4 regions of the Erwinia sp. LJJL01 genome follow, and region 3 is predicted to be linked to each of the others. Evidence: predicted binding sites of a transcription regulator. Region 3 holds the regulator's gene; each other region holds the start of a gene.
What was found. Region 3 encodes CRP, which controls carbon source genes, mostly activating them, when cyclic AMP is high. Its sites were predicted from a motif close to ATGTGANNNNNNTCACAT; they were not measured.
Positions count from the first base shown of each region.

Region 1 (4,573 bases), 1.9 Mb from region 3:
CAGCCCGCGCACAATCTGCATGGTCGCCAGCGTGGTGATCAGGGCGTTAATTTTCAGTTTAGCAATGACAAAGCCGTTGATCAGGCCGCAGGCGACGCCGAGCAGTAGCCCCGCCGCCACGCCGATCCACAGGCTTTCGGTCATATTGATCACCACCGCGCACACCACCCCGGCACAGGCAATCACTGAGGCGACCGACAGGTCAAAATCACCGGACGCGAGGCAGAACAGCATGCCGCAGGCCACCATACCGGACATCGACATTGCCAGGCCGAGGCCTTTCATGTTGATCAGGCTGCCGAAGTTCGGCACAAACACCGTGCAGGCGATAAACAGCGCGGCAAACACCACCAGCATGCCGAAGTTGTCCCAGATGCGCCAAAGGCTGAAGCGTGATGGGGCGGCTGGCGTCCCGGTTGAGGTTGTCGTAGACATCGGTTTCTCCTGCATTTCAGGCCACCTGGGTGGCAGGTTTAGCGGTTTTTGGCATCGCCAGACTTAAGGTCAGCGCTTCCGTTGCGTCGTTGTGGTCCAGCTCCCCGGCGATTTCGCCTTCGCGCATCACCAGGATCCGGTCGGCCAGCCCCATCACTTCCGGCAGATCGCTGGAGGCAAACAGCACCGCAATCCCCTGCCCGGCCAGCGCGTAAATCAGCTGATAGATCTCATTTTTTGCTCCGACATCAATGCCGCGCGTTGGCTCGTCGAGCAGGATCACTTTCATCTCTTCCGACAGCCAGCGGCCAAGGATGGCCTTCTGCTGATTGCCTCCCGACAGGTTCATAATCAGCTGGTCAGCCGACGGGGTTTTGATATTCAGTGAGCGAATATGCGCCCCGGCGTTTTTCGCTTCCCAACCTTTGTTGATCAGGCAGCCGGCGGTAAGGTTGTTGCGCCGGGCGCTGATGTTGATGTTGTCGCGCACCGAATGCACCGGGATGATGCCGTCGGCCTTGCGGTCTTCCGGGCAGAGCATGATCCCGGCACGAATGGCCTCAATCGGCTCACGCAGATTGAGCACCTCGCCATCGAGCCGCAGCTCGCCGCTGATTAGACGCGTGGCGCCGAACAGCCCTTTCATCAGTTCGCTGCGCCCGGCGCCGACCAGGCCGAACAGCCCGACGATCTCCCCGGCTCGCACGCTGAACGACACCGCGCTGCGCACGCCTTTGGCCTGAACATTGTCGAGCTGCAGGCGCACTGCACCGTGCGCACGCGGGCGGTAGCCGTAGATATCGCCGATTTCACGCCCGACCATCGCCTGCACCAGCAGGTCGTTGGTGGTGGTTTGCATATCGGTGAAGGTGCGCACGTAGCGGCCATCTTTAAATACGGTGATTGCATCACTAAGGGCGAAAATCTCCTCCATGCGGTGCGAGACATACAGCACCACTTTGCCATCGGCGCGCAGCTGGCGGATAACGCGGAACAGCTGGTCGATTTCCCGCGCCGACAGTGAGCTGGTCGGTTCGTCAAAGGCGATCACTTTGGCGTTGCGCGCCAGCGCTTTGGCAATTTCCACCATCTGCCACTGGCCGAGCGACAGGTATTTCAGCGGCAGATCCGGGTCGATATCCATGCCGAGAGTTTTTAGCTGGCGCGCGGCTTCGGCACGCAGCTTCGCGCGGTTAACCAACCCGCCGCGCTGCGGCAGCTGGCCTAAGAAGATGTTTTCTGCCACCGACATTTCCGGCACCAGATGCAGTTCCTGATAGATAATCGCTACCCCGGCATTCAGCGCATCGGTGGTGTGCTGGAAGTTAGCCGGCTGGCCTTGAATGCGGATCTCTCCACTGCTGGCCTGATAGCTGCCGCTGAGGATCTTCAACAGCGTCGATTTGCCCGCGCCGTTCTCGCCCATCAGGGCATGCACTTCCCCGGCATAGCAGTCAAAACTGATATCCTGCAGCGCTTTTACGCCGGGAAAGGTTTTGCCTATGCCGTGAAAGCTCAGATAAGCGGGTTGCGTGGTCATAGTGTCTCCTCCTGCACGTTGAGCGTTTGCAGCGGGCGGACCGAAAAAGAGGGTCCGCCCCTACAGCATTCTGAGCCGCTGAAGCCGAACTTTTGGTTTCGATCGGCCCGCGGTTCGCCCCATCACCCTGGATGAACCGTAGGGGTCGGGCATGCCCGACCCGGTGTCACTGATTACATCAGCCCTTTCTTCGCCAGTTCGGCTTTGAAGTTATCGCGGGTTATCAGTACCACGTCGGTCACTTCGGTGAACTTGGCAGGCTCGGTGCCGTTGGTCACCCAGTCATGCAGCATCTTGATACTGCGGTAGCCGTGCACGTCCGGGCTTGGCAGCAGAGAGCCGTAGAAGCCGGTCGCGGCACCTTTCGACAGTTCGCTTACCGCATCCACGCCGTTAATCCCGATGCCAATGACGTCGGCCGCCTTAAAGCCCTGACCTTCGGTGGCGCGCACGCCGCCCAGCACGGTGTTGTCGTTCATACCAACGATCAGCCAGTGTTTCACCTCCGGATGCTGCACCAGCAGGGAGTTACCGGCATCAAACGCGCCGGGAATATCGTTGGATTTGGTTGGGATCTGATAAATCTGTTTTTCCGGGAATCCAGCAGCCTTCAGCGCATCCATCGACCCGCCGGTGCGGCGACGGGCGGTATCCAGCTCGTTGGCGGTGATCGCCATTACCGCAGTCTCTTTCGCATCCCAGCCGCGTTTCTGCATCTCTTTGTACAGCTCCTGCCCCTGGCGCTCGCCGATTTTGGTTGCGGCCATCATCACCAGCGGCACGCTATCCATCGGTTTACCTTTGGCGGTGACGAACTGGTCATCAACGGCGATCACCTTCAGGTCATAGCTGCGCGCTTTCGCGACAATGGCGGAGCCCAGTTTTGGGTCCGGCGTACAGATAACGAACCCTTTCGCGCCGCTGGCGGCCAGGCTGTCGATGGCGTTCAGGGTTTTCTCACCGTCCGGCACGGCGATTTTAATCACCTCAAAGCCCATCTCTTTACCGGCCTTATCGGCGAATTTCCATTCGGTCTGGAACCACGGCTCTTCCGGCTGCTTCACCAGAAAACCGAGTTTCATGGTCTCCGCCATAGCGGATTGTGACATAACGGCGGCGAGGCCAATCGCGGCCAGCGCTTGAGTGAATTTGTGCATGAGGCTCTCCGGCTCAGTGCCCGCTTTACGCGGGTTTGTGTAAACGGTAACAATCGGATGTTCATAAATTTAAAAGCTGCTATTCAATACCTTACCTGAGCACTGACGGCGTAACAGTGACGGTAGTGCGCTAGTTTTACCCGCATGCAAGGGAAAATTTGTAGAGCGCTATCACACCCTGAAATTACAGTCGTTTTGTCCATCTATTCAGCCAGTTTAACCGTCACGCAACATTTGAAGCTCATCACATAACCCCCGCTGATGGCAGAAAAGTGCATATTTGCAGCCAGCCGCACCTAACGTGATTGCCGCGAGCTTTCCAGGATAGAGGGACATGAAAAAAGCCTGTTCTGAAAATAACGGAGAACAACTATGCATAAGGGTGCGATTACCCTCGGTCTGGATTTTGGCAGCGATTCGGTGCGGGCACTGGCAGTGGAGTGCGCCAGCGGACGCGAGCTGTTTAAGCAGGTCGTGGCCTACCCACGCTGGAAGGCCGGGCACTACTGTATGCCGGCGCACAACCAGTTCCGCCATCACCCACAGGACTATATTGACGCGCTGGAGCAGGCTATACGTGACGTTGTCACGCAGATGACGCCCGAGCAGCGCCAGAGTGTGGTGGGCATCGGCGTCGATTCTACCGGCTCCACCCCTGCGCCAATCGATCGCGAAGGCCGGGTGCTGGCGCTGCGCCCGGAGTTTGCTGATAACCCTAACGCCATGTTCGTGCTGTGGAAGGACCACACCGCCATTGAAGAGGCCGAGGCGATTACCCGGCTGTGCCACAGCGGCGAATATCAGGACTATTCACGCTTTATCGGCGGCATTTACTCCTCTGAATGGTTCTGGGCCAAAATCCTGCACGTCAGCCGCAGCGATGCGGCAGTGCGTGAGGCGGCAGTCTCCTGGGTGGAGCTGTGCGACTGGGTACCGGCGCTGCTGAGCGGCACCACTGCCCCGGCAGAGCTGAAGCGCGGGCGCTGCGCCGCCGGGCATAAATCGCTGTGGCACCCGCTTTGGCAGGGTTTACCGGACGCGCAGTTTCTTAACGCGCTCGACCCGCTGCTGACCCGCGACCTCGATCACCCGCTGTTTCACGATACCTTCACTGCCGAGCTCCCCGTGGGCGTGCTGAGCGCAGAATGGGCCGAACGGCTCGGCCTGCCTGGCAGTGTCACTATTTCCGGCGGTGCGTTTGACTGCCATATGGGCGCGGTTGGGGCCGGGGCACAGCCCTACACGCTGGTGAAAGTGATCGGCACCTCGACCTGCGACATCCTGATCGCCGATGCTGAGCGCGTCGCCGACCGGGCAATCAAAGGCATCTGCGGCCAGGTCGACGGCAGCGTGATGCCGGGAATGATCGGGCTGGAGGCCGGACAGTCGGCGTTTGGCGATATGTATGCCTGGTTCAGCCGCCTGTTGAGCTGGCCGCTGG
Region 1 is NZ_CP178576.1:4,369,848-4,374,420, forward strand. It holds gene araH (L-arabinose ABC transporter permease AraH) at 1-435, opposite strand, end outside; gene araG (L-arabinose ABC transporter ATP-binding protein AraG) at 452-1,975, opposite strand; gene ACLI4M_RS21420 (arabinose ABC transporter substrate-binding protein) at 2,149-3,132, opposite strand; gene ACLI4M_RS21425 (ribulokinase) at 3,505-4,573, shown strand, end outside.
Region 1: a site for CRP is predicted at 3,365-3,382, ahead of ACLI4M_RS21420 (arabinose ABC transporter substrate-binding protein). Genes of this name have one in related genera too.

Region 2 (4,573 bases), 1.3 Mb from region 3:
TATCCTTCCAGCTCACCGGGGAGAACGGACTGCCGGTGGCGACCAGCGCATTGCCGTCGGTCCACGCCATAATATCCTGCGGCGTTGCTTCCACGCGTGAAGTCGGGTTCGACAGCGGCATAATGATCGGGCGTGCGCAGTGCTTATGCATCTCGCGCACGATCTCTTCGCTGAACAGGCCCGGCTGGCCGGAAACACCGATCATAATACTTGGCTGCGCGTTACGCACCACGTCGAGCAGCGACAGCGAATCGCTGCTGCTGTCCCAGCCGCTCAGGCCGTCGCTCTTCTGCACCAGCTTGCTCTGGAAGTTAAGCAGATTTGGCAGTTTGTCGGTCAGCAGGCCAAAGCGGTCGACCATAAATACGCGCCCGCGCGCCTCTTCGTCGCTGAGCCCTTCAGACTTCATCTGCGCGACGATCTGCTCGGCGATGCCGCAACCCGCGGAACCGGCACCAAGGAACACCACCTTCTGCTCGCACAGCCTGCTGCCCGCGGCGCGGCTGGCGGCGATCAGCGTACCCAGCGTCACCGCTGCGGTGCCCTGGATATCATCGTTAAAGCAGCACACTTCGTCGCGATAGCGCTCCAGCAGCGGCATGGCATTCTTCTGCGCGAAGTCCTCAAACTGCAGCAGCACGTTCGGCCAGCGGCTCTTGACAGCGTTGATGAACTCGTTGACGAACGCGTCATACTCTTCGCCGGTGATGCGCGGATGGCGCCATCCCATATACAGCGGGTCGTTCAGCAGCTGCTGATTGTTGGTGCCGACATCCAGCACCACCGGCAGGGTATACGCCGGGCTGATGCCGCCACAGGCGGTGTACAGCGACAGCTTACCGATAGGAATGCCCATGCCGCCGATGCCCTGGTCGCCCAGGCCAAGGATGCGCTCGCCGTCGGTGACCACGATCACCTTCACGTTTTGCTTGGTGGCGTTTTGCAGCATGTCTTCAATGCTGGAGCGGTTCGGGTAGGAGATAAACAGGCCGCGCGCGCGGCGGTAGATTTCGGAGAAGTGCTCACAGGCCGCGCCCACGGTCGGGGTGTAAATAATTGGCATCATCTTTTCCAGATGATTGTCCAGCAGGCGGTAGAACAGCGTTTCGTTAGTGTCCTGAATATTGCGCAGGTAGACGTGCTTATCGTTATCGTTTTTAAAGTCCTGGAACTGGCGCCATGCACGCTCAGCCTGCTCCTCAATGGTTTCCACCGTTTCTGGCAGCAGACCATTCAGGTTGAAGTCATTACGCTCTTCAATGGAGAACGCACTGCCTTTGTTCAGAAGGGGAAATTCCAGCAGGATAGGGCCGGCATAGGGGATATACAGCGGTCGTTTACTTTCGTATTCGAGTTCCATGCAATTAATACTCTGTCAGGTGTCAGGATCGGAAGTGTCGTGGCGCCAATCCTAAAATAATTCATCTGAAAGTACAGCTTTTGTTAACAAGTAATAACAAAAGCTGCGATCCTCCTCGACGAACAGAGGCTTTGTTACGCTTTAACCAGAGCAACGACGCTGAGATTACCGCAGCCGAGGGCAGCCAGGGTGGCGGCGGTGGCATTCTGCTGGCTCAGCTTCGCCTGCGGGGATTCAGCCAGTACTGCACGCTGAATGGTATTCAGGCTGTGCCCTGCCAGGTTCAGCAGGTTCAGTGCCCCCTGCAACGGCGGCAGGCCAGGGTTAAAGGCGGCATTTTCCGCGTAGCTTCCGGCGAAGATACCCCCCTCAGCCGTCTCCAGCGCCACGCCGCTGTAAGCCTGGCTGTAAGGGGCATGGCTGCGGTTGGCGGCATTCAGGGCGGCCTGCTCCAGCGTATCACCCGAAGCGACGATGCCGTGATCGACGGCATCCATCAGCAGGGTGGTGATCGCCAGGTCGCGCGGGCCGAAAGAGTCCGGCAGATAGTGGCCCAGCGTTGCGGCAGCGCGGCCGGGCAGTTCAATCGTCAGCTGCGTTCCGCTGTTCAGCTCGTTCATAAACTGGCGGCAGTGGCCGCACGGCGTGTAGTTGACGGTTACCGAGGCCAGCGCGCTTTCCCCGCGCAGCCAGGCATGGGTGACCGCGCTCTGTTCGGCATGCACCGTCTGCTGCATGGTGGCCCCGGCAAATTCCATATTGGCACCAAACCACAGCGTGCCGCTGGCTCCGCGCGCAATCGCCCCCACTTTAAAATCAGACAGGGTGGCGACGGCGCAGGCCGCCGCCAGCGGCAGCAGGGCAAAGGCCAGCTCGCTGTCGCTGTAACCGCAGTGCTGTTTTAACTGGTGTGCCTGGCTGGCAGTGATAAATCCGGCAAAGTCGTCAGCAGATAATATCGGCTGCAAAGCGCTCTGTAACAGGGTAGGCAGCGTGGCAAATGCCTGCTGATAACGTGGGTGCATAGTAAGCCTCTCGCAAAAAGCCGCCCGTGCTAGCGGGCCGGCAGCCATTTATATGTGATCTGAATCGCTCTATCAATGCAATACATGAAAACGATCAACAAATTGCGAGACTTATCGCAAGTTTTATCCCCACAGCGCCATCAGCAGCGGGAAAATAAACGGCGCCAGCAGGGAAGTGATAATCCCGCACAGTACCAGCGCCAGCGAACTGAATGCGCCCTCCTGATAGTCCACTTCAGCAGCGCGAGCGGTGCCAAGAGCGTGTGATGCATTACCAATCGCCAGCCCGCGCGCCGCTTTACTGCGCACCTTCAGTAGGTTCAGCAGCATATGGCCGAACACCGCGCCGAGCACCCCGGCCAGCAGCACGCAGATGGCGCTGATCGCCGGGATGCCGCCCAGCGTGCCGGAGACTGCCATCGCAATCGGCGTGGTGACCGATTTCGGCAGCAGGGTAGCGGCGATCTGCGGCGTTGCGCCCAGCCACAGCGCAATCGCGGTGCCGGAGATCATCGCCGTCAGGCTGCCGATAAAGCATACGCTGATAATCGATTTCCAGCGTGCGCGGATCTGATGCATCTGCTCATACAGCGGCAGCGCCAGCGCTACCACGGCCGGTTGCAGCAGGTCATTGAGCAGCTTGCTGCCCTGAAAGTAGCGCGTATAGGGCAGCTGCAGCAGCAAAAGTAGCGGAATAATCACCGCCATGGCGATCAGCAGCGGATTGACGATCGACACTTTCACTTTTGCCGCCAGCCTTCGCGCCGCGAAGAACACCGCAATGGTCAGCGGTAGCGACCACCAGATATCACTCATTTTCGCCTCCCGCTCGCTGGATGTGGCGATCGTTGAGGCGCTGCGAAATCAGGCCGACGGTCACCAGTACAATCAGGGTGCTGACAATGCAGGAGAGCACAATTGGGGCAAACTGGGCGGTGAGAATATCCATATCGTTCATCACGCCGACGCTGATCGGCACGAACAGCAGCGCCATATAGCGGATCAGCAGATGACAGCCGGGTTTCACCCAGTGAACGGGCAGCAGCTGTGAAGCGAGCAGGGCAAACAGCAGCAGCATACCGAGAATGCTACCGGGGATGGCGACGGGCAACAGCGTTTCAATGCCGCGACCGGCAAAAAGACAGAGGTAGATTATGAAGAAGGCGCGGAGGTATTGCCATAAAACAAGCGGAACGTTGCGCATGGTCGGCCCCAGGATTGAACGACAATCGCCGTAGGGGTCAGGCATGCCTGACCCGGGCGGGGCATGCCCCGCCCCTACGAAGTTACTTAACCGCCTGGCCTGGCTGTGCGCCGCTGTCAGGGCTGAGCAGGAAGATATCCTTCCCGCCAGGACCGGCTGCCATCACCATTCCTTCCGAGATGCCAAAGCGCATTTTACGCGGCGCCAGGTTCGCTACCATCACCGTCAGGCGGCCGACCAGCAGCGCCGGGTCAGGATAGGCGGCGCGGATGCCGGAAAACACGTTGCGCTTCTCGCCGCCGAGATCCAGCGACAGGCGCAGCAGCTTGTCAGAACCTTCAACGAACTCGGCATTCTCAATCAGCGCGATACGCATATCAACTTTGGCGAAGTCGTCAAAGCTGATGGTTTCAGCGATCGGGTCGTCCGCCAGCGGGCCGCTAGCCGGTGCTTTTGCCGCCGCGGCATCTTCTTTCGAGGCTTCAATCAGGCCGTTAACCTTGTCCATTTCAACGCGGTTATACAGCGCCTTGAACGCCGAAATGTTGTGGCTCAGCAGCGGCTGCTGAATGCCGTCCCAGCTCAGTTCCTGATTCAGGAAGGCTTCGGTGCGCTCGGCCAGCGAAGGCATCACCGGCTTCAGCCAGGTCATCAGCACGCGGAACATATTGATGCCCATTGAACAGATCGCCTGTAGATCGGCATCGCGGCCTTCCTGCTTCGCCACTACCCACGGAGCCTGCTCGTCAACATAGCGGTTGGCCACGTCGGCCAGCGCCATGATTTCGCGGATGGCACGGCTAAATTCACGGCTGGTCCAGGCTTCGCCAATGCTCTCAGCGGCATCAGTAAAGGTTTTGTACAGCGCCGGGTCGGCCAGTTCAGCAGACAGCTGGCCGCCAAAGCGTTTGTTGATGAAACCGGCATTGCGCGAGGCCAGGTTCACCACCTTGTTTACGATGTCCGCATTAACGCGCTGCACGT
Region 2 is NZ_CP178576.1:170,535-175,107, reverse strand. It holds gene ACLI4M_RS01690 (NAD-dependent malic enzyme) at 1-1,360, opposite strand, end outside; gene cdd (cytidine deaminase) at 1,495-2,385, opposite strand; gene ACLI4M_RS01680 (CidB/LrgB family autolysis modulator) at 2,509-3,201, opposite strand; gene ACLI4M_RS01675 (CidA/LrgA family protein) at 3,194-3,589, opposite strand; gene metG (methionine--tRNA ligase) at 3,672-4,573, opposite strand, start outside.
Region 2: a site for CRP is predicted at 2,438-2,455, ahead of cdd (cytidine deaminase). Genes of this name have one in related genera too.

Region 3 (4,573 bases):
CCGACGAAGCCGCCCAGTACTCCTCCGGCATTCAGTAAACCGATAATCGAGCCGGTCACCGCGAGCGGAAAACGCTTCATCGGCAGCGTAAAGGTGGTGATAAAGGTGCCGATAAGGGCCGCATTGGTAATACAGAGGCCGATTGTGCTCATCAGCACGCTGGAGGAGAGGTAAATCATCAGCATCCCCGCCGCCGCAATCAGCGACGCCAGGCAGATTACCCAGGGTTCACGCCCGGCCAGATAACGCCCCACCAGCCAGCCGCCAGCCACCGATGTCAGTGCGCTACCAACCCCGGAAATGCTCATCATCTGCCCGACGGCGGAGAGCGGCAGTCCGCGATGAGTGAGAAAGCTGGGCAGCCAGCTCACCAGGCCGTAAACCGGCACATTCAGCAGAAAGTTAGTGCAGAACAGCTGCCATAAAAGCGGCTGGCGTAGCGCACTGTGCAGGCCGACTTCGCCAGCTGGAATGAGGATCACCCGCGGCGAGCGCGGCAACAGCAGCACCATGCTCGCGGCTACCATCAGCACCAGCACGGCCAGGATCATATAGGCGTGATGCCAGTTCATTTTATCCAGCGCCCATACCGCCAGCAGCGGCCCGATGGCCATCGCCAGCCCGGAGGAGGAGAGCAGCAGCGACTGGGCGAAGGTGCGGTGATGCAGCGCAAAATTGGCACTTACGGCTTTCGCGCTGGCGCTTGGATAACCCGAGTGGCCGATCCCCGCCATAAAACGAAAGCTCAGCAGCAGAGCAAAGGTGACACCGAGCCAGCCAAACAGCAGCGCACACAGCCCAAGCAACGACAGCGAGAGCACCAGCATGCGCCGGTAGCCTATGCGATCGTTTAACCAGCCGGCGGGAAACTGAAACAGCGCATAAGCGAGGAAGAAGATGCCACCGATATATCCCACCTGCTGCGGCGCGAGATGGAACTCCTGGCGAAGGGGTAATAGCACAAAGCCCATCACCGTTTTATCCAGATAGACAAGGACATAGCCCATAAACAGCAGGCAGAGCATTAATGCATGCGAAGTCACTTTCATAACGCGATCCTGTAATAAATCTGAAGAATCAATCTGTTAGATTTGAATTCCACAATCGGTTATAAATTGAACCATAGCAATTCATCCATCGTTGCACTTAACATGCTGATAACATTTTTTTTACGCACACACCGGCATAAATTCTGAAAATTAATCTTTTCTTTATGATTAATATCAATAATTTATTGGTATATTGCCGCATGCTGTTGCGCAGCCAGGTCCCCTTTCAGGACTTTTTCCCACTATGCTGAAGCGAGACAACAGAAGACAGTGCGTGCAAGCTGTGCTACAAACAAAGCTGTAATATTTCGTCGGCACTTCGATGCACGAGAAATACGGGACGACAAAACGAGCCAAGCTCTGATCAGAGGCCCGGAAAAATTTTCCTATGGGAACGCTTGAATATTTCTACGCCTGACAGGGAATACCCCCCTGTGCACCCTAAGCATTGCAAAATGACGGGTGACATTAGGCTCGATTACAACAGAGGATAATAGCGAATGGTTCTCGGCAAACCGCAAACAGACCCGACTCTCGAATGGTTCCTGTCACATTGCCATATTCACAAATATCCATCCAAAAGCACGCTGATCCATCAAGGTGAAAAAGCGGAAACCCTCTACTACATCGTCAAAGGCGCGGTAGCGGTGCTGATCAAGGATGAAGAAGGCAAAGAGATGATCCTCTCTTACCTCAATCAGGGTGATTTCATCGGTGAACTGGGCCTCTTTGAAGAGGGTCAGGAGCGTAGCGCGTGGGTACGTGCGAAGAGCGCCTGTGAAGTGGCTGAAATATCTTATAAAAAATTCCGTCAGCTGATTCAGGTGAATCCTGACATCCTGATGCGCCTCTCATCACAGATGGCGCGTCGCCTGCAGGTGACGTCTGAGAAAGTGGGCAACTTAGCTTTCCTCGACGTGACGGGCCGCATTGCGCAGACGCTGCTGAACCTGGCGAAACAGCCGGATGCCATGACCCACCCGGATGGCATGCAGATTAAGATTACCCGCCAGGAGATTGGCCAGATTGTCGGCTGCTCTCGTGAAACCGTCGGCCGTATTCTGAAAATGCTGGAAGATCAAAACCTGATCTCTGCACACGGTAAGACTATCGTCGTTTACGGCACACGCTAACCGGCGCTGAACTCACGGCGCGACATCCCTGTCGCGCCTTTTTTATTTGGTGCAGCGCATGTGGCGGAGAATCATCTATCACCCCGAAGTAAACTATGCCCTGAGACAGACGCTGGTGCTGTGTCTGCCGGTGGCGATTGGCTGGCTGCTGGGCGACCTGCAACGCGGCCTGCTGTTCTCTTTAGTGCCCGCCTGCTGCAACAACGCCGGTCTCGATACCCCCCATAAACGCTTCTTCAAACGCCTGATCGTTGGCGGCAGCCTGTTTGCCTTCAGCAGTTTCCTGATCCAGTTTGCGGGCGCTGAAGGCGTTCCGCTGCCGGCGATCCTGCTGGTGATGGCGCTGCTGCTTGGCGTCACCGGGGAGATCAGTCCGCTGCACGCCCGCCTGCTGCCTGCTTCGCTGATTGCCGCCATCTTCACCCTCAGCCTCGCCGGGCGCATGCCGATGTGGGAACCCCCGCTGCTGTATATCCTCGGCACCGTCTGGTACGGCGCGTTTAACTGGTTCTGGTTCTGGCTGTGGAAAGAGCAGCCGATGCGTGAAACGCTCAGCCTGCTGTATCGCGAGCTGGCTGACTACTGCGAAGCAAAATATACCCTGCTGACCAAACTCACCGATCCACAAACCGCCCTGCCTCCCCTGCTGGCACGTCAGCAAAAAGCGGTCGATCTGATCAACACCTGCTACCAGCAGATGCATATGCTTTCTGCCAACCGCGACAGCCATTATCAGCGCCTGACGCGGGCTTTTCAGGTGGCGCTGGATTTACAGGAGCACATTGCCGTCAGCCTGCATCAGCCGGAAGAGGTGCAGAAACTGGTGGAGAAAAGCCACGCCGAGGCGGTGATCCGCTGGAATGCGCAGACCATTGCTGCGCGGCTGCGGGTACTGGCCGATGATATTCTCTACCATCGCTTCGCCGAGCGTTTCACCATGGATAAACAGCTGCAGGCGCTGGAGAAGATCGCCCGCCAGCACCCGGATAACCCGGTCGGTAACTTCTGCTACTACCACTTCAGCCGCATTGGCCGCGTACTGCGCACTCAGCACCCGCTCTACCGCCGCGACCTGATGGCCGACCGTCAGCGCCGCCTGCCGCTGCTGCGGGCGCTGAAGAGCTATCTGTCGCTGAAATCGGCCGCGCTGCGCACCGCTGCGCGCTTCGCGGTGATGCTGACCTTTGCCAGTTCGCTGGCGCTGTTCTTCAACCTGCCGAAACCGTACTGGATCCTGATGACCGTGATGTTCGTCAGCCTGAACGGCTATAGCGCCACCCGCGTGCGCATCCAGCACCGAGCGCTCGGCACGCTGGCCGGGCTGGCGGTTGCCGCCGGGACGCTGGGCATGCACGTGCCGGAGCCGTGGATACTGAGCATCATGCTGGTGATTACCCTGGTGAGCTATCTGTTTATCCGCAAGTTTTATGGCTGGGCCACGGTAGGCTTTACCGTCACGGCGGTGTACACGCTGCAGCTGCTGTCGCTGAACGGCGCGCAGTTCCTGCTGCCGCGCCTGATGGATACGCTGATGGGCTGCCTGATTGCCTTTGGCGGCATGATCTGGCTGTGGCCGCAGTGGCAGAGCGGGCTGCTGCGCCAGAATGCGCACGATGCGCTGGAGACCTACCAGAGCGCGTTACAGCTACTGCTGGGCAACGAACAGGATGCGGTGAAGCTGGCGTATCAGCGCATGGAGGTAAACCAGGCGCACAATGCGCTGTTTAACTCGCTGCATCAGGCGATGCAGGAGCCGGGCTTTAACTCCAGCTATCTGTCCGATATGCAGCTGTGGGTGACGCACAGCCAGTTTATTGTCGAACATATCAACGCCATGACTATCCTGGCACGCGAACACACCATGCTGACGCCGACGCTGGCGGAGCGCTATTTACAGTCGTGTGAGATTGCGCTGCAGCGCTGTCAGCAGCGGCTGGAGTATGACGGGCCGAGTTCAGAGACTAACGTGCTGGAGGTACCGGAAGATTTTCATCAGGGGCCGGTGACCATTATGGAGCGCCATGTGAAGCGCATTCTGGGGCATCTTGGCGTGATGTATACCATTTCATCACTGACCTGGAGCCAGCGCCCGCATCATGGCCGCTGGCTGTCACGACGCCTGAGGAAATCCTCAAAATAACGTAGCGGCGGACCCTTTATTTCGGTCCACCCGCCAGCAGCATGCCCATCATCAGCAAGGGGCGACCGGAAAAAAGGTCGCCCCCTACGATCAAGCGATCACCTCAGCACCTTTTCTATCGCCGTGGCAAACCGCGCCATGCCTTCGGCGATATCGGCCGGTTCAATGACCAACGACGGCGCAAAACGCATCACGTCGGTGCCGGCAACCAGTACCATCACCCCTTCAGCTGCGGCGGCATTGAGGATATC
Region 3 is NZ_CP178576.1:1,518,280-1,522,852, forward strand. It holds gene ACLI4M_RS07995 (MFS transporter) at 1-1,049, opposite strand, end outside; gene crp (cAMP-activated global transcriptional regulator CRP) at 1,550-2,182, shown strand; gene ACLI4M_RS08005 (YccS/YhfK family putative transporter) at 2,241-4,322, shown strand; gene argD (bifunctional acetylornithine/succinyldiaminopimelate transaminase) at 4,421-4,573, opposite strand, start outside.

Region 4 (4,573 bases), 990 kb from region 3:
TTCGGCAATCTTGCCCGCGCGGATCGCCACATCGCTGAGAGTGCCATCGCTGAGGCGCGCCCGGCGGATAATCAGATCATACATTGCAGACTCCTGAGCGCGGCGGCGTCCTGCCGCCGCGCAAGTTGGTTACAGCGCCACCGGGAAGATCGCCCCCAGCACCATGGCGCCGAGGATAGCGCCGCCGGTAATCGGTTTATTCCACAGGTAAAACAGCAGTGAACCCACCAGCGAGCCGAGGCCAATGGGGATCGAAGCGGCCATTGCCGACAGGATAATCAACGGCCCGAGGAAGCGGCCGGAGGCGTTACCCGCGCCCATCATCACGTCGGCCCCGTAGGTGGAGTCGCTGTTGTTGATGGTGAACTTACGCGCCAGGATAATGATGTAACCCACCGCCAGGCCGAGCGCCAGGCCGGTAACCAGCGAGGCCGCGAAGTTGGCTACCGGGAAGACGATGCCTGCCCCAAGCAGCAGTGCCGGCACGCCAAGGCCGATACCGGTCTGGATCGCGCCGCCAATATCAAGAATACCGACCAGCGAACCTTCGATAATGCGCGCAAACAGGAAGCTGGCACCAAATGCCGCCACCGCGCCGTAGACGCCAGTTTCCATGCCGGAACGCAGCATCGAAACAAACGCGACCTCGTTAAACGCGCCCAGGCCGTAGACGTAATACATATGCGTACCGGCGAACACCCCGGCAGAGAGCAGACCGACAAAGATCGGGAACGACCAGTCGGCATACCAGAAACCGCTTTTTGACTCTTCCATTACCCTTGTCCTCTTATTTGCCGCTCAGGGAGTTGTGGATCATCTCCATCCAGCCGGGCACGCCAAGCTGGAAGGACTGCAACAGCTTCATGTCGAAGCCACGGAAGAAGCCGCTCAGCACGAACAGCAGCACGATGGCGATCATCATCACCTTCGTGACGCGGTTCCAGCCCGCCTCTTCCACCCCTTTGCCGATCAGGATGCCCAGCACCAGGCCCGGCACGGCGTTACCCATAATCAGCTGCGCGAGGCCGCCGAAAATGGTGGCCCAGAAGCCCGATTTCTTACCGGCGTCGATGGCGGCCAGCCAGAAGATCACCGGCATCACGGTGTTCACCAGCAGGTTAGCCGCAGGCACCAGCACTTTAACCGCGGTGACCTGCAGCGCAGCAGGCACGGCAGAGGCGGTGGAGTTGAGAAACGCCACTACAATCATGCCGATGATGCCGCAGGCAATCGCCATCTTTTTCGGGTTGTGCAGGGTTTCCGCCACGTTGCGGTTTTTCACCATCAGTGCCGCCGCGCCCCAGTTGGGGATGATGCGGTGGTCAACGTCCTGAGTGAAGGAACCTGCCGCCACGGAGGAGGCCCAGGCGTTAAAGAAGAAGCCAAGGCCGAAGGAGAAGTGAGAAGCCGGGTCGCCCTCACAGGAATTCAGTTCACCCAGTGTGCGAAATGCGCCCATGCCCTGTGTGGTCGGGGCGTGGAACATACGCGCTGCCCCGGCACCGACGCCCACTCCGACCAGGCCGCCAATAATCAACGACTTAAATAAGATGATTAAAAACATCAGTTTTTTCCTTTGGATTTATATCCCAACGTTTTTAGTTAACCGCGGTGAAATCCACCTTGTCGGTGTCGACCACCGCGACGTTGACGGTGATCGCCAGCTCAACGCTGTAGGTTCGCCGTTCGCGCGCCAGAAAGAAGAACAGAAACTTTTCCGTTTTGACGCGCAGTTCGGCACGCAGCACCTTCACATCCACCGGCTCAATACGCAGGAGGATATTGCTGGTGGACTTGAGCACCGTGTTTTGCACCCGGCTCAGGGCGTCGGCAAAGGCTTTTGCTTTGCTGTCGCCCTTGCCGCTGACGTTCACCGTGGTGGTGAATTGCTCTTTCATCAGCCGTGCTTCTTCTGCCACGCCTGCACCAGACGCTCGCCCAGCTCTTCTTTATCCATAAAGCCGAAGCCCAGCACGGTGGCGCCTTCGTTGATGGCGGTGACGCCTTCGTCGATGGAGCGCATGCCGTGTTTGGCTTTATAGCCATATTTGTTCTGTGCGGTGATGGCACCTGCGCCGCCGCTGCCGCAGAAGGAGATACCGAAGTTGGCGTTTTCCGCTTTCATCACGTCGCCCAGCTTCATATCCGCTGCCACGCCAGGAACCACGATGGCTTTACCGCCCGCTTTCTCGATACCTGCTGCCACTTTCTGGCCTTTACCTAAACGATCGCCGATCACTACGATGATTTGAGACATGGTGTATTCCTTTAATTTATAGAGTGATTACTCGTGCCGTCGGTGGCGCAGTCAGTTTGGGTGCGGACAGCGCGGAAAAACCGGAGCGTACACGTAGTACGTGAGGATTTTGAGCACTGCCCAATCCCAAAATGGCAAGTAAACCAGGCACACTATTGGTTTTCTTTGGCGACTTCGAAATGCACGGAGAGTAGCCAGGCTTCCTCTTTCGGCAGGTTACCGAACAGATCGACCACCTGCTGTGCCAGCAGCATGGATTCTGGCGAAATATCGTCAAACAGGTCAGCTTCCACTTCGGGTAGCGCCTCACCGGTCAGCGAGCGCAGCGCCATCGCCCGCACGTGGGAGGTAAGCATCTGCTGCTGTACCGGGTTGGGCTGTATTGCCCTGGCCGCAAACAGGTCGGCAATCTGCCCCATCACCCGTGCGGCCAGCGCCTGAATCTCATCATCCTGCTCTGTTGCCCCACTCGGCCCCGTTCCATTACTCACGTTCGTCCCCCCCTTTTTGTAATGGTTATAAGCTACCGCTGCGCAGAGGTGCTGTGGAGAACGACTTTTTCCGCCAGCAAGCGGAAATAAACGGATGGGGTACGAGCCAGGTCGCAAAAAACATCAGACCGTGCATCAATAATTATAAAATGAGAGTTAAATCACAAAATAAAGACTATTTTGCGCAATTTATGCAGAGGCAGAGAAAACAGCAGCAGAGTAAAGCGGCCAGCAGAAGGATATAGAGGAAAAACCTATGACGGATTTAATCAGGGCCGGGGAAAATTCCCGGCCCTGAGCGTTAGCGGAACTTTTTGTGATTGGCGTCGCGGGTTTCAGCCATTTTTTTTGCTTCTTCCTTCGCGCCTTTCAGGTCCCCGTCATTGGCCAGCTTGAGGCTGGTATCGATCTGGCCAATCAGGGTATCCAGCCCGGCGTGATAGCCTTTGATCTGCGCGCTGTCTGCCGACTGGCCCTTAAGCTTATCCGGCGTCTGGGTTTTAGCGTTTTCAGCTGCGCCCTTCATATCGGTCAGCGCTTTAATCATTTCGGCTTTATCGTCGGTTTTCTGCACCGTACGCAGGCCGCCTTTCAGCATATCCATATCGCCTTCCAGATCCTGCGACAGCACGGCGAAGCTGGATAACAACAGCGAACCACTCAACATTGCAAACATTAATTTACGCATTGCTTCAGTCCTTTTAATTATAAAAAAAGGCGACTGTCTGAGCAGCCGCCTGATAAGCATACGCCTAAATCGCTAAATTACTGCCCGGCAATCTTCATTTCTGGTAACAGAATGGATCCACACTGGATATTGCTGCGGGTTTCAATATCGCTGCCGATGGTCACCATATTGCGCCACATATCTTTCAGGTTACCGGCGATGGTGATTTCACTGACCGGATACTGGATTACGCCATTCTCAACCCAGAAACCGGATGCGCCGCGCGAGTAGTCGCCGGTCAGCGCACTGACCGCCTGGCCCATCAGTTCCGTGACCACCAGCCCGGTGCCGAGCTGCTTGAGCAGGTCATCAAAGCTGTGGCCCTGCCCGGCAATGCGCCAGTTATGGATGCCGCCCGCGTGGCCGGTGCTCTGCAGCCCCAGCTTGCGCGCCGAGTAGCTGGTCATCAGCCAGTTCTGCAGTACGCCATCCTTAATGATGTCGCGGCGCTCGGTACGCACGCCTTCGCTGTCGAACGGCGTTGAGGCCAGCCCTTTCAGCAGGTGCGGATGCTCCTCAATCGTCAGCCATTCCGGCAGGATCTGCTGGCCGAGGGAGTCAAGCAGGAAGGTGGATTTGCGGTAGACGCTGCCGCCGCTGATGGCCCCCACCAGGTGACCAAACAGCCCGGTGGCCACTTCCGCGGCAAACAGCACCGGCGCTTTCATCGTCGACAGCTTGCGCGGCGACAGGCGTGACAGCGTGCGGCGCGCGCACTCTTCTCCGACCGACTCTGGCGACTTTAAATCCTCCATCGCCCGGCCAATGGTATAGGCGTAGTCACGCTCCATATCGCCGTTGGCTTCCGCAATCACGCAGCTGGAGAGCGAATGACGGCTGGAGCAGTAGCCCTGCAGCATGCCGTGGCTGTTGCCAAATACTTTAATGCCGACGTGGCTGTTAAAGCTGCCGCCTTCGGTGTTGGTGATGCGCGAGTCAGCCTGCAGCGCAGCCTGTTCTGCACGCGCAGCCAGTTCGATAGCGCGATCGGCGTCGATCTCCGTTGGGTGAAACAGATCGAGATCCGGTGCGTCAAACGCCAGCAGCTCGCGATCCGCCACGCCGGCAAAGGGATCCGGTGAGGTGTAGCGTGCAATA
Region 4 is NZ_CP178576.1:2,512,735-2,517,307, reverse strand. It holds gene ACLI4M_RS12420 (amidohydrolase/deacetylase family metallohydrolase) at 1-84, opposite strand, end outside; gene ACLI4M_RS12415 (DUF4310 family protein) at 130-774, opposite strand; gene ACLI4M_RS12410 (DUF4311 domain-containing protein) at 788-1,564, opposite strand; gene ACLI4M_RS12405 (DUF4312 family protein) at 1,599-1,898, opposite strand; gene ACLI4M_RS12400 (SFCGS family glycine-rich protein) at 1,898-2,257, opposite strand; gene ACLI4M_RS12395 (glycine dehydrogenase) at 2,410-2,748, opposite strand; gene cybC (cytochrome b562) at 3,050-3,436, opposite strand; gene pmbA (metalloprotease PmbA) at 3,514-4,573, opposite strand, start outside.
Region 4: a site for CRP is predicted at 2,898-2,915, ahead of ACLI4M_RS12395 (glycine dehydrogenase). Genes of this name have one in related genera too.